One region of the Shewanella morhuae genome, then DNA from elsewhere that is predicted to be linked to it. Evidence: predicted binding sites of a transcription regulator. Region 1 holds the regulator's gene; each other region holds the start of a gene.
What was found. The regulator sigma-54, encoded in region 1, starts transcription at its own class of promoters, with help from an activator protein. The targets are predictions, from matches to a motif close to GTTGGCACGNNNNTNGNNT.
Positions count from the first base shown of each region.

Region 2: C9I43_RS03625 (BON domain-containing protein) is a predicted target of sigma-54. The motif match lies at 1,980-1,998, and genes of this name have one in related genera.
Region 3: C9I43_RS18725 (FimV/HubP family polar landmark protein) is a predicted target of sigma-54. The motif match lies at 1,911-1,929, and genes of this name have one in related genera.
Region 4: C9I43_RS09910 (flagellar assembly protein FlgT) is a predicted target of sigma-54. The motif match lies at 1,922-1,940, and genes of this name have one in related genera.

Region 1 is NZ_PYSG01000002.1:151,006-154,834, reverse strand. It holds gene lptA (lipopolysaccharide transport periplasmic protein LptA) at 1-390, shown strand, start outside; gene lptB (LPS export ABC transporter ATP-binding protein) at 387-1,118, shown strand; gene C9I43_RS01190 (RNA polymerase factor sigma-54) at 1,226-2,704, shown strand; gene hpf (ribosome hibernation promoting factor) at 2,733-3,020, shown strand; gene ptsN (PTS IIA-like nitrogen regulatory protein PtsN) at 3,023-3,466, shown strand; gene rapZ (RNase adapter RapZ) at 3,463-3,829, shown strand, end outside.
Region 2 is NZ_PYSG01000002.1:707,463-711,291, forward strand. It holds gene C9I43_RS03615 (PaaI family thioesterase) at 1-63, shown strand, start outside; gene C9I43_RS03620 (hypothetical protein) at 332-1,129, shown strand; gene C9I43_RS03625 (BON domain-containing protein) at 1,387-1,944, opposite strand; gene C9I43_RS03630 (glutamyl-tRNA reductase) at 2,203-2,682, opposite strand; gene C9I43_RS03635 (sigma-54 interaction domain-containing protein) at 2,917-3,829, shown strand, end outside.
Region 3 is NZ_PYSG01000003.1:929,637-933,465, reverse strand. It holds gene rpmE (50S ribosomal protein L31) at 480-692, opposite strand; gene C9I43_RS18725 (FimV/HubP family polar landmark protein) at 875-1,840, opposite strand; gene priA (primosomal protein N') at 1,943-3,829, shown strand, end outside.
Region 4 is NZ_PYSG01000002.1:2,158,261-2,162,089, reverse strand. It holds gene C9I43_RS09920 (motility associated factor glycosyltransferase family protein) at 1-498, opposite strand, end outside; tRNA gene C9I43_RS09915 (tRNA-Arg) at 549-624, opposite strand; gene C9I43_RS09910 (flagellar assembly protein FlgT) at 680-1,846, opposite strand; gene C9I43_RS09905 (FlgO family outer membrane protein) at 2,112-2,744, shown strand; gene C9I43_RS09900 (LPP20 family lipoprotein) at 2,741-3,190, shown strand; gene C9I43_RS09895 (flagella synthesis protein FlgN) at 3,307-3,732, opposite strand; gene flgM (flagellar biosynthesis anti-sigma factor FlgM) at 3,735-3,829, opposite strand, start outside.

The DNA of each region.
Region 1 (3,829 bases):
CAAGGCTCTATCAAAATTATTGCGGATCAACTACGTGCATTTTCTGCTGAAGGTGAAAGCAGTAAAACCTTAGTCGCCACGGGTAATCCTGCCACTTATACTCAAGTCCTAGACGATGGTCGCCCAGCATCTGCAAGTGCGAAAGAGATTAGTTATAACATGGCAAGCCGTACCCTCACCCTCAAAGGATTAGCTTCATTAGATCAAGCGGGTAGCCAAGTCCGAGGGAATTTAATCCGCTACGACATCATTCAGCAAAAATTAATTGCCGAAAGTACTGGTAGTGGTGATGATCGCGTGATTACGATTATTCAGCCTGAAAGTTATCAAGATGATATAAAGCCCGGCACCTCAACCGATAAACCTGTCAAAAAGCAGGGTTCTAAATGACCCAGATCACTCTAAGAGCACAAAATTTAGCGAAAAGTTATAAGAACCGCCAAGTCGTTAAAGATGTCAGTTTGACGGTAAAAACCGGTCAAGTCGTTGGTCTACTCGGCCCAAACGGGGCGGGGAAAACCACCACATTTTACATGGTTGTCGGATTGGTAAAGAGCGATAAAGGCCACATTTTTATCGATGACGATGATTTAACCGCCGATCCGATGCACCTGCGTGCCCGCAAAGGCATTGGTTACTTACCACAAGAAGCCAGTATCTTTCGTAAGCTGAGCGTACATGACAACATTATGGCCGTGCTGCAAACTCGCAAAGAGCTAACAAAAGAACAAAGAGATCAAGAATTAGAACATCTGCTGGAAGAGTTTCATATCACCCACATACGTGACAGCCAAGGTATGTCGTTGTCAGGTGGTGAGCGTCGTCGTGTTGAAATTGCGCGTGCGCTAGCGGCTAATCCTAAGTTTATTTTACTTGATGAGCCTTTCGCTGGGGTTGATCCGATTTCAGTTATCGACATCAAAAAAATCATTGAGCAACTTAAAAGCCGTGGCCTTGGTGTGCTAATTACCGACCACAATGTGCGCGAGACATTAGATGTGTGTGAACATGCCTACATTGTTAGTCACGGAAACCTGATTGCAGAAGGAACACCAGCAGAGATCTTAGACAATCAGCAGGTTAGGGCTGTGTACTTAGGTGAACAATTCAGGCTATAGTTAACCAAAGGGAGTCGATGGCCGTAAATTATACTGGCATACGGCTCGACTAAAGAGGGGAATAAGCGACCCCATCTAATAATAATAACTTAGGGATCTGCGGTAACATGAAAGCGTCACTCCAGCTCAAACTGGGTCAACAGTTAACCATGACGCCACAGTTACAGCAGGCAATTCGTCTGTTGCAACTATCGTCATTAGAACTGCAGCAAGAGATCCAGCAAGCCTTAGATTCTAATCCCCTTCTCGAGCTGGAAGAGGATCAATTCGACGCAACTAAAGACCCTGTAAACCAAGCCTTATCGGATACCGATTTCAGTGAATCTGTTGCTCTGCCACCAGAAAAAGATAACTCCACTGTCGATACCGCAGAATCTTTGACTCAAGAATCCATGCCGGACGATCTCCCCATGGATACGACTTGGGATGAAGTGTTTACCGCCTCACCTAATTCAGGCCCAGGTGGGAGTCGCGAAGACGATATGCCCTTTCAAGGAGAGACCAGCGAAGGTTTATATGAGCATTTAGAATGGCAAAAAAATCTCACCCCCTTTTCGGAAACTGATTTAGCCATTGCTACCGCGATTATCGAAGCGATAAATGACCAAGGTTACCTGACCCAAAGCACTGAAGAAATTCTAGAGGCCATAGGTAATCCAGAGGTTGAACTTGATGAAGTCGAAGCCGTACTTAAGCGTATTCAACATTTTGACCCGATAGGTGTCGCCGCCAGAGATTTAAGCGAGTGCCTATTAATCCAATTATCCCACTTTGCACCCGATACGCCCCATCTAAGTAACGCCCGCATGCTGATTAAAGATCATTTAGATCTCATTGCTGCACGTGACTTTAGACTGTTGATGCGTAAAACTAAGCTCAAAGAAGATGAGTTAAGAGATGGTATAGCACTCATCCAAACCCTTAATCCTCGCCCGGGTTTATTAATTACTCCCAACGAGGACGAATACGTTATACCCGATGTATCAGTGTCGAAGAAAAATGGCCGTTGGGTGGTTGAACTCAATCCTGACAACATGCCAAAAATAAATGTAAATCAACACTATGCAGCTATGGCGCGCAGTTCTGCAAACCAAGCCGACAGCCAATTTATTCGTGGGCACCTGCAAGAGGCAAAGTGGTTTATTAAGAGTTTAGAAAGTCGTAATGATACTTTGCTCAAAGTCGCTAACTGTATCGTCCAATACCAGCAAGGCTTCTTTGAGTATGGTGAAGAAGCAATGAAGCCTATGGTGCTTAATGATATTGCCGAAGCAGTAGAAATGCATGAGTCAACCATTTCGCGGGTAACAACCCAAAAGTACATGCATACTCCAAAAGGGCTTTTTGAACTAAAATACTTCTTCTCTAGCCATGTCAGTACAGATGATGGTGGTGAGTGTTCATCAACGGCAATTAGAGCCTTTATTAAAAAACTGGTTGCAGCAGAAAATCAGAAAAAACCATTAAGTGACAGTAAGATGGCACAACTTCTGGCGGAGCAGGGAATAAATGTAGCACGCAGAACTATTGCGAAATACCGAGAAGCTATGCTTATTCCTCCTTCTAATCAACGTAAGAGCTTATAACCTACAGTGAATATCGGAGGACGTTTCTATGCACATACACCTAGTTGGGCACCACATTGAAATTACCGAATCGTTACGCGCATATGTAGAAGAAAAGTTTTCAAAACTTGAACGCCATTTCGAACAGATCAATAATGTGCACGTTGTGCTCAATGTTGAGAAAATACAACAAATTGCTGAAGCGAGGATAAACCTCATCGGTGGTGAAGTATTTGCCACTGCCGAGCATACTGATATGTATGCAGCTATAGACGCCCTGATAGATAAGCTTGATCGTCAGGTTATTAAACACAAAGAGAAGTTAACAAAACACTAATAATGGAACTTTGTAGCATACTGCGGCCGGAGTGCACTACCTGCGCCACTCCGGGCAGTAAGAAAAAAGTACTGGAACTCATCAGCGACCTAGTTGCTGCCCAGTACCCGACCCTCTCATCTCAAGAGATATTCGAAAGCCTAGTGGCGCGCGAAAAAGTGGGGAGCACAGGTATAGGTAACGGTATCGCCATTCCACATGGTCGATTAGCCGATATAGATCAACCCATTGCCGTACTAATTAAGTGCGAAGAGCCAATAGCATTCGATGCTATTGATAAGCAACCGGTTGATATTTTATTTGCATTACTGGTGCCTGCTGACCAATGTCAGCAGCATTTAAGCACCTTGTCTTGCATGGCCGAAAAACTGAGTGACAAGCAAATATTGAAACAATTGCGTAAGACACATGATGAAACAGAACTCTATCAGGTAATCACAGGATGAAACTGGTTATAGTGTCAGGTCGCTCAGGCTCAGGTAAATCCGTTGCCCTTAGGGTACTCGAAGATCTCGGCTATTATTGCGTCGATAACCTTCCGCTACCACTGATTGGGGCTTTACTTGACCAACTGAAAGGTAATAACGAGCTCGTCGCTATCAGTGTCGATGTGCGTAACATGCCTGAGCAAGATAAAGTATTAACTCAACAGCTCGAAAGTCTGCCTGCTGGCATTGAGTTGACGAGTTTCTTCCTTAATTCTAGCGATAAAATTTTGCTTAAGCGTTACAGCGAAACCCGTCGCCTCCATCCTTTATCTAAGAGTCAAGTTTCATTGCAAGAAGCAATAAAACAGGAAGGCAAGCTGC
Region 2 (3,829 bases), 560 kb from region 1:
GATATCGCGTGTGTGACTGCTAAGGCAAAATTTATTCAACCTAGGAAAGGTGTAATAAATTAATCTTTTTTATTTGTTAGTCATTTAGGGTGAGTCTAAAGTCGCACTAAAATATCTTGTGATACAGGATAGTTATTTGAATTTGATAGGTTAGGCACTAGAACAAGCGGTTAAATAACTGAACTTAATCTGACTAAAGTTAAAAAATTTTATATTTTTGATTTTTCTCCACTCCGTTTTAGCCCGATATCTGTAATACTGCAGCAGTATTGATTTGATGTTTATTTGTGTCTAAAACGTAGCACGTAAAATACGTGGTTGGGGGAAATAAATGAGTATGTTTTCAAAGTTAACGATAGCTGCAACCCTAGTAATATTGACCATACTCGCTGCGGGTATTTACCGTTTTAACCTAACCAATGATGGTCTTTATGATGCGTTCGAAGCTGAGCAGATTATGTTAGATGATAAAACGAATAATGAGGCTAATGATGACACTACGGTCCTACCAAAAATAGCACCACAAACGAATGATATTGAAGCGGCAACGCCTGTTGAAGTTGAGTCGGTTGCTAATGCATCGGAAGTGATGCAAAAACTCTTTAGTCTACAAACGGTTAACCATTTTGAAGTAAATCTGCCAGAAAATAGCAAGTCTATTAAATTAACTCATTTTATTAAGATTAATCAGACCGAGTTTGCTATAGGAGATTATCAAGATGGCGAGGTAAAAGGTCGGGTATTACTTGATTATTTGCGTATTACGCCACTTAATTTTGATCCAGCCCTTGAGCCTGATACTCAAAGTAGTGCTCCAATTCAAGACGATCCCAAAGTACAAATTATGCCCTTTGTTGCCCCTTTTATGGTTACGACCCAAGGCTCGGGAGCATTTTGGTATCTTGGATTCTTTAATCTCGATTACGAATACAAAAGTCTCAAGCATTTAAGCAGTGTAATGCTTGGCGATAGAGTTGAAATTGACAGTATTGAGCCTATCTATCCTTTCGAAGCGCCCTATAAACTGTTAGTCACCTATCGAGACAGAGCGCCAAATCAACCGATGTCAGCCAGCCCTGAAATAGTAAAAACTTTAGAGGTGAATGTGAGCGAAACTGGCATACACTAACTTAGTGCTTGGCTCACCTTGAGTGCACAGTACAGCTACGAGTAAATTTCATGATTATTGCTCACGTCACTTTTTATCGTATGTGTTTGTATATTTTGAGATAAAGTATTTTAAGGTGAGCGGGGTAATTATTCTGAATGATTGTGGAGCAGTCATAAAAAACCAGCTTAAGCTGGTTTTTTATGACTCTTTTTATGGGGTGCTCTAAAAAAGAGTCTACATTAACGTACAGTTTAAATTGCGAGTATTGGCGAGATCTAAGAGGCTTTTTTAACCACTTTAATCTTATCAACGACCTTTTTCACATCGTCGGTATTCTCTGCGATTTTAAGTGCTAATTGACGCTCAGCATCGCTGGCAACTTCACCTTTTAACGTAACAACACCATTGGCGACATCAACATCAATCTGGGTGCCAGAGACATCGGTTGAAAATAATAAGCGAGTCTTGACGACGGTAGCAACTTTAGAATCGGTTAAAGTGGCGACAACTTCACTGGTGCCTTCTTTCTCATTCATTACTGTGAGTTGATTATCGACATCTTTCACACCGTCTAAACTTTTAATCAGTTCAGTGGCAAGTGCTTTATCGACACTACTTTCTACTTTACCTGTTAGTGTCACCTTTCCGTCTTTCACATCGGTATTGATGTCAAAGGAATTCAGGTTGGTGTTAAGTAGTAAAGTGGTTTCAGCTTTACCATCGATCCATGCATCTTTAGTTCCGTCTTTCCAATCTTGAGCGGCGACATTTAAGCTGATTGAACCGACAAGTAAGGTGGCGATTACTGATGCTGCTACTGTTGTGGTTTTCATAAGAATATCCTCCGTTGTTTTCTCGAATGGAGATAATGCTTTAATCGTGCCAGTTTTTTATTTTAATGATTTTAAAGGTTTTTTGTGTTTTTTATTATGATGACTTACTTTTTTAGCCGTTCTTTCCGGTCTTTTTTACCGACTCAATGTAATTGTTGCAGAGCTGGTGTTGAGCCGCGGGGGATTTGTGAAAATATGAAGTTTAAGCAATAAAAAACCGCACTTTGGGTGCGGTATGGGATAAGACTAACTCGAATGTTAACGTCGGCAAAAAGAGGTCATTTCATCACAACTACTTTGTAGCCAAGCGGCACTTTCGGCAAGGTTTTGGGCTGTGTGCGGTTGATATGCTTGCTTAACGGCTTGTTTTAACACTGTTAATCTGCCCTGTTCAATATCAATCAAGTGGGCGACTCCTTCGTAAAAATATTCTTGGTGCAATAAGGTTTGTGCTTGAGTGTAAGTCGCGTGCTTTTGTGTTTGCCGCGCGCGCGCCGACAAGGTTTGCTGTGCTGTACTTGATAACACCATATGCTGTTGTGGTGAAGTCAATAAGGCTAATATTCGCTGGTAAATATTTATCTGCATTGAAAAAATGCGTTTCAGCTTATAGTCATCAATGGCCGTTATCGCCTGAGTGTAAAACGCCAGACTATGCTGGCTAGATGCCACCACCTCATCAATTAATGTGATGTCTGTGTTGATATCGGTCTGATGTTGCACAACATTAGACTTCATAATGTGCCTCCTTAATGCGTGTAGCTAACATGCTAGTAAATAATTCAGTGTTGTTCAGCTACCATGCATTTTTTGTTCTCATTTTTAGTGATATTTTAAGAGGCTGATTTCTAGACTGATATTTTTTATTCTTATTAAATTTACGCCACTGACTAGGAAACTATTACCGCTCATATTGTTAATATTTCACGGTTAACATACAGTTGCTGTCTACACACAGGGAGTGAAGCACGCATGACTCGACCCACACTTTTTTATCATCTGCATGACATCGGTACCGAGCAAGCCTTAATCCAACTTGAAGGAGCAAAAGAGTTCAATAAATTACGCAGTGTTGATGATATGTCTTGGTTAGCACAGCTTGAGTCGAATCGAATTGACGTCGCAATTATTGAGTTACCCCGCCTTAGCCATGAAGATTATTTAAGCTTAATAGAAAGTGCTGCGATGACGCATATCGAGTTTATCTTTTTATCTGATGGGCAGCCTAATCCGCATTTGGATAAATTAATGTCCCAGTGTGCGGGTTATCATTTTCGTCAGCCCTACGATATGGCACTCATTAGCGATACCTTAGCCGAGTTTGCACAGTATTTAGTCTCGACTTCTGCTCATCGTCCACGACCTTTTTCGAGTGAATTAGACCAATACGGTGTACTGGTTGGCTCGTCGGGCGCGATGCATAAATTGTATCGTACCATTCGCCGAGTTTCAGTGACGGATAGTAATGTGCTGATCATCGGTGAAAGTGGTGCGGGTAAAGAGCTGGTCGCTAATACGATTCATCTTGCCAGTCCACGGGTAAATGCGCCTTTTATTGCTATTAACTGCGGAGCTCTGAGCCCTGAATTAGTGGACAGTGAGTTGTTTGGCCATGTAAAAGGGGCTTTTACCGGTGCTAACCGTGATCACAAAGGAGTGTTTGAGCAAGCAGAAGGAGGAACGCTATTTCTTGATGAGGTCACTGAAATGCCCATTGAGCATCAAGTCAAGTTGCTGCGAGTGCTTGAAAATAGTGAATATCGTCCTGTGGGCGGCGCCAAAGTGCAATTAGCCAATGTGCGTATTGTAGCAGCTACAAACCGCGATCCTATTGCGGCGATAGAAGAAGGGTTGTTTCGAGAAGATTTATACTTTCGCTTAGCTC
Region 3 (3,829 bases), on a different contig from region 1:
TCGACCAACACCTAATTCGCCTCTGTAAGGGCGATATAAATAGTCTTGTTGGTCAGGGTAAGATACGCCAATAAAGCGACTTTTTAAATAAAATATTCGTCATTTTTACCTTAGCATTCAGATTGTTCCTCTAAGCTCAGTTTTATAAGCTTATCCTCTCTAATAAAGTGACATTTTTCATATTTTTTTGTAGAAAAAAAACAGATATTTCATCAATTAAATGCTGGTTACAGCATGTTTATAGCTGTAACTTTGGCTAAATTACAATATTTAGTCGCTAGTGGGATTATTTTACGATTAAAGGTTATAAATAAGACGAATAAACAATTTGAATTATAGATATTTGATAAGTTGGCGATTTATTGAATGGAGTCATAGCTGATATAAATTTGAAATAGTACTAAACGATAGTAAATAGCCAATGACAAAAAGCAAAAAGGCGCCGAAGGCGCCTTTTTTTAGAAAAATTACAATTGTAATTATTTCTTAGCAAGTGCACCAAAGCGCTTGTTGAACTTGTCGATACGACCGCCAGTATCAACAACTTTTTGTGTACCAGTATAGAATGGGTGACAAGCACCACATACGTCTAAGTGCAGATCTTTACCAGCAGTAGAGTTTACTTTGATAACGTTACCACAAGTACAGTTTGCAGTGATGATAGCGTATGTTGGGTGAATACCTGGTTTCATTGGGGTTACCTCAAAAGTGTAAGGCCATGTCGCTCTTCCAACCCGTAGTCGGACACCACATGCATGTTAATAACAATATGTTTAGGGCGCAGGATATTACAGCATAGCCACACCGGATACAAGTAGATTATCTGAGCGTTTAGAGGTTAAAACTCGCCTATTTTTTATGCCGATTTTCCGCTTTATTTTTCGGTTGCTTTCGTTGTAAATAGCGCTTTTGCTTCTTGCGCATTGGAATACTTCGCTAAAATTATTTTCGAAGGGCAAGATAGCACCGCATTACTCTTAAGTGCGCTGATTTTATTCTTCGAGAAAGCCGTAGAATTTGCCTCATAAATAGCCAGCATTGCTCCATACACGCTCACATTCCAATTGCTTGCATAGCGATTGGCTGTGCGCCATAGCGTCTCACCGGCAAGATAAGTTAACTGACAATGTTCAAGTGCTTGCGACGCAGTTTGCACATTGTCCACTTCGGCTCGTTTAGGCTCAATACTCTCTATCGCCAAGGTTTCTACAGATATTGTTTTAACGGTTGTAGCTTTAGGCGTGTTATCAGCAGCAAGAGGAGGATTTTGCCCACGCGCAGTATCAGAGAAGTTAAGCCCTGCTGCGGCTGGCACTACGGGCTCATTAGATTGATGGTTTAAAACGATGATACTTTTATCGGCGAGTAAACTCGCCTCAGCCTCCACTTTGGCGGGCGGCTCAACCACAGTGGCGGTACTTTCGGCAATTGTTGCGATGGTGATTGTTTTAGCCCCCGTTGCCACTATTGCTGTTTTGGCGAGCGAGGTCGATTTAGCGCCATCAAATAAACTGATACTTTTGACATCATGCCAGCGATCGAGCCGGTATTCCCTGATTAAAAGTCTAGCTTTGTCATCCTTCACATCCTCAACACCCGTAAGCAACACTAAAAAGCGATTAAGCCCCTCAACCATTAGTTTTTCTTCACCGCTTGCTTGCTGTACCACAAACTCTAAACGCGACATGTCCTGATTATCAGCTATCACATTCATCCTGAGTTTAGGGTAGCCCCCTAATTCAAACATGCGACTGTTAATGCTCACATGGGAAACTTGTGCCATGCTCGGCGCACTGCACACTAAAGCCAGTAGACCTAATGATTTCACGATATTAGCCATTTATTTACTCTCAACTATCCTTGGTAAACCATCATTAGGGCTAGCCCTAGCCTGCCGCGCTGAGTACACTAAACCACATTCTTGCCTAAGACTTGCCTGCATATGTCATTGTTTGTCGAAGTTGCGTTACCTGTGCCTATGCGGCAAACCTTTAGCTACCGCGTACCCGAATCTTATCCTAGTACACCGCACATCGGTGTGCGCGTTAAAGTCCCCTTTGGTCGACAACAATTGATCGGCCTAGTTACAGGGATCACAGATACGTGTAGCTTAGCGCCTAAGCAAATTAAGTCCGTGCTTGAGTTTATCGACGATAAACCTTTACTCCCGGAATCACTCTATAAACTAACTCTCTGGGCTGCGAGATACTATTTCTGTAGCCAAGGGCAAATGCTAACCCAAGCATTGCCAGTCGCTCTTCGTAAAGGATTAGATGCGGCGCCGCAAAAAATCCAATTTTGGCAGTTAACCGAAATAGGCCAAAATATTGCGCCTGAAGCGGTTAAACGCGCACCCGCTCAAAAAAAATTACTCGAGTTGCTAAAATCAGCCAACTTAACCCAAGAAGATGTCATTAGCTTAGACATCAGTAAAGCGGCACTTAAAGCCCTCGAAGATAAAGGCTGGGTGGCACGCCATGAGAAAATCGCCGAGCTTAATCTAGACTGGCGAACCACACTTGAAATGGACGAAACGCCACACAAACTCAATAAAGAACAGGCCGTCGCGGTTGCGACCTTAAACTTACAGCAAGGATATCACTGTACTTTATTAGAGGGCATTACCGGTTCGGGTAAAACGGAAGTCTATTTAGCTGTACTTGAAGAAATTCTCAAGCAAGGTAAGCAAGCGTTAATTTTGGTGCCCGAAATCGGCTTAACGCCACAAACGATCAATCGTTTCAAGCGCCGCTTTAAAGTCAATGTTGCCATCTTGCACTCAGGGTTAACCGACAATCAAAGACTCGAAGCATGGCGTCAAGCCCGCTGTGGCCAAGCGGCAATCATCATTGGCACCCGTTCGGCCTTGTTCACGCCTATGGCCTATCCCGGCATTATCATTTTGGATGAAGAGCACGACAGTAGCTTTAAGCAGCAGGAAGGTGTGGGTTACCATGCCCGCGATTTAGCCGTCATGCGCGGCCATTTAGAGTCGATTCCAGTGATATTGGGTACGGCTACTCCCTCACTCGAAAGTCTACAAAATGCCTTAAGCGGTCGTTATCATCATTTACAACTGGGTGAACGCGCTGGCGCGGCTAAAAAAGTGCGCCAAGGCATTATCGATATTAAAAACCTGCCACTAAAGGCGGGTATGTCGGTGCCATTACTAAACGAAATTCGTCTGCATTTAGATGCAGGCAATCAAGTGCTACTGTTTCTGAATCGCCGCGGTTTTGCACCAGCGCTGCTGTGTCACGAGTGTGGGCACTTACATGAATGTGACCGTTGTGATGCATTTTTCACAGTGCATCAATCCCTTGGCGAAATTTGTTGTCACCATTGTGGCAATCAATATGCCATCCCCAAACAATGTCACAAATGCGGTAGTACTATGCTAATGGGCCAAGGCATAGGCACAGAACAACTCGCTGAGGCACTGCAACTGGAGTTTCCTAAACATCCAGTGGTGCGTATCGACCGTGATACCACTCGCCTTAAAGGTTCACTCGAAACCCATTTAACTGCAATTCATAAGGGGGAATATAAAATCTTAGTGGGTACGCAAATGCTCGCCAAAGGCCACCACTTTCCCGATGTCACACTTGTGGGACTACTCGATGTTGATGGTGCCTTGTTTAGTGCCGATTTTCGGGCGCCTGAACGTTTTGGGCAACTTTATACCCAAGTCGCAGGCCGTGCAGGACGCGCCAGTAAACCCGGAACAGTATTATTGCAAACTCACCAGAGCGATAACCCGATTTTGCGCGATTTACTGCACCGTGGTTATGGTGAGTTTGCTCGTAGCCAACTAAAAGAACGTCAGCAG
Region 4 (3,829 bases), 2.0 Mb from region 1:
GTTATTATTAAATACCAATAAGTCACGCAGTCTAGCATTATCATCACTACTCAGTAATAGTTCTGGGGTAATAGCAATATATTGTTGTGCTAACCTGTGATGTTGAAGCTGAAATTCCAGCTCTAGGCGTTGATCGCTTAACCATTGTCGTTGATCGGTATAAGTCAATAATAAGGCAAATAGATTTACGTTGAGTATGCAGATACGAATATGTTTTATGGCTGAATTTTGCACGAGAATTGTAGGGACATCCCCCATGCCGACGCCGTAAACAGTTGCTTCACTACTGTTATTTGGCAGTTGACTAATTAAAAGCTGTGCTTCTGCAATACGATTGTGACGGCTGCTTAACTGGATACCATTTACGCTAATGGTTTGCTCAGTACCTTGCACTAAATGGGCACTTAAATCTAAGACTGAAGCTGTATTTAGCATTTGACTTAGTAATGGCCAGCGTTGATTTATAATTTCTAGGTTGGAGTCAAAAAGTACAGTCATTAACCGTATCCTTGAAAATCGTTGAAGTTTATCAAGATAAGCCTGTTAACTGGTCTCTCCACAGGGACTCGAACCCCGATCGGCCGCTTAGGAGGCGGCTGCTCTATCCTGTTGAGCTATAGAGAGACGAGCGTAATTATACTGGTTTTATCCTTGATTAAAAGGCTTAAAATTTAGTTGCTTAAATCTTAAGCGCTATGTCGTTTATCTGCACATTATAGGTAGCATTTTGATCTTCAAGTACTGCGGTTGCGCTTTCTTCGCTCACTTGTTCGATTTTTACTGTTGCTCGGCTCTTAGTGGCGATAGCGCGCATTTCGTTAAGGCGATCAGGCAAATTTTGTTGTAATACGACTTGGAATTTATCACCGGCACGAATGCCATGTTTACGGCCTAGATTTATAATAATTCTGTCTGCTTGGCGGCTGACAACTTGACCCAGCAATGGTCTGCAATTGAGTGCGCTGTCTAAGTCTTGAGTGGCTTGTTGCATTAATTGGCTGATACTTTTACCGTAGGACGAACGCCAGAATCTATCGCTATTAGGCGTAACGATTGCTTGTTCTTCAAATTCCCAAAGTGCCGACGCACTGTAGCTCTTACTCCAAACTTCTTCTCCACTTATCCCATGGTAGAGACTTAGTTTAAGGTGAAATTGTCTTGTCGGAGCCTCATCCCATAATCCAAGAAAGGTTGTTTGCACAGGGTCTACAGAAATATCGATAATTTGAGGCTGCAGTATATACTGGCTATCCGTGATTTCACTAAGCCAACTTGGGAGCCGATAACCACGAACATCGACAAGCGCTGGTGTAATATCGAGTCGCTCTTTAGCATGGATATGACTAAAACTTGTGGCTGAGTAATCTTCTATTATATTACCCAGCTTTTCGGAAATGACTTCTTCAAAACCTGACAGTTGTCCGTATCTTAGCTGAGCACGATCTTTAATTTGCGATTGTGGAATTAAGATGGCGGCTTTTAAATGAGCGTTAGGACATTGTGGCGTCTGCTCATCATTAAGATCAATTCTTAGGGAAACATTTATTTTATTCCCTTGAATCCTCTCATTAATGAGTTGAATGCTACTCGCTTGGGCATAACGATTTAATGCGAATTTATTCTGGGTAAGATTACCATTGGTTGTTTGTTGCTCGCTGGATATACGAATGCCGGCGTTTAACGTGGCATAACTTACCGCTTGGTTAATTGCTTCTTCCCTTGCTTGAGCTATATTGCCATTCACGATAGCGGCTTCCCCGCTGGCCTCTATCCATTCAGCTTGAGTCGGTAACGACAATAATGAAAAAATCAGCAAAATGAGCGAAGCTGAACGTGATATAAGCATCTATTCAATCCTTATCGCTAAACTAATAGCGATACAGTAAGCCAGTTTTCTGGCAACCTATCTAATATTATTGCTAAGCAATTTCCATGCCTAATTAGCTAGGTGTTTTGATAAAGGTTTGCCAGCAATGGCCGATAAAGTTCGTAATAAAATAATATTTTGGATTTGGATGCAACCTTGGTCTAAACCTTGCTTCCTTAATTCAAAACAATAGAGTGGGTCACTTTATTGTCAATAAATCGATACCATCAATGAGGTAACTACAATGCTAAAGCGCGTAATAATTCCCTTAACATTGTTAATGTTAGGTGGATGCGTTGCTAAACCAGTTGCACCGCCAAAGCCCAGCTTAGTGGATGGCAATGGTTTGCCGCCAACAGCCATGATTAACCATCTGGCACAGCGCATCGTAACTGAATTAGTTAAGCAAAATGATGCCTTACGTTCAGATCAGCCTATTGTGGTCACCACTCCCGTAATGGTTGGCGATATGCATAGTTCTAATGCGCTGGCGCAACAGTTACAACAGGGATTAATGACCTCACTACATAGTTTTCAATTTAATGTCGTGGATTTAAATCTAGCGGATGGCTTACAAGTCACCGCTGATGGTGATTTTATTTTGACGCGGGATTGGCAAAAACTTTCGAAAGACTTACCCGTAGAACATCTTTTGGTATCGACTATGAGCGCTGTCACCAATGGCATGGCAATTAATACGCGTATTGTGAGTCTAAGTAATAATCGTGTGGTGTCAGCTTCGCAAACGTTTGTGACTCAAAAAGAATTGGCTAACTATATGCAGCCTTCGGAGCAAATCGTGTCACAAAACGGCATCCTTTACCGGCAGGCTAGCCCTGGTATGAATGAAGTGCGAGTCTTAGGAGATGGAAAATGAAACGTTATTTGGCTCTTATTACTGCGCTGTTATTGAGCGGCTGCGCCGCAAAAGATAAATATGTTCAGTGGGAGGATGTACCGCCGCCCAGTTTTCCAAAGCTAACCGCTATCGGTTATGCACCTTTAGCCACTCAGCCAGCAAAAGAGCAATCACAGCGAGTTTTAATGGCGATGCAAGCTTCAAAAATTGTGGCCTATCGAGAGTTAGCCGAGCAGGTTTATGGTCAAAAAATTACTGCTAATAGCAGTGTCAGTGATTGGATGTTGACCGACGATAATGTCAAAGCCTCTGTTTCTGGGGTGATACGCGGTGCGCGAGTAATTAAGAGCTATCCGGCTGGCGATCATTATGTTACTGAGTTAGAGCTTGATTTCTCTCAGGTTTGGGCACTTTATCAGCAGCAGAGTCGACCGCAAAAAGTCAAAGAAGTGACTTACTTTTAGCTGTTTTAGTTATTTCAATTGGACTGTCGAGCCGCAAATTTGCGCGGCTTTTTTTACATCAACATGACATTTTACTCAAAGCGTCGGATAAAGAAATGCTAAGGGGGATATGCTTGTTAGGCTTTTAAATCATTGCCTAAGCTTGAGATAGTTGAGGTTTTACCTTTATCGTTATAAGTAAGGCTGGTTGCATTTCTACTCGCCTGTAAAGCTTGGGCAAAACGGTTTAGACTGGCCAAATTCATTTCTATTAGGCTGGCATTTTGTTCATTAAGTTCTTTACACTCAATTAATGCCGTTTTAATTATATCCATTTTATGGATAAGTTCTGTTTGCAAAGTGAGCAGTGCTTTATCACTGTGAGCGGCTAAAATATCATCATTAGCTTTTAGATCTTTCAAGCATTGTGATTTCTCACTAGCAAGTGACAGCAGTAAATCGGCGTTTTGGTCTGCCAAAGCGCCTTTTTCTTTGAGTATGATTTGCTTAAGTACAGCCAAATGGGCGTGTTGTTGATCTACCAGTTTAGCTATTGCTGTCATAGTTACTCTTTATTTAAGTCGTTAAGTTCGGCTTCAAAACTTGCAATATTAGCCGCTAATTTTTCAGGATCAATCTTGTAACGACCTTCTGCAATTG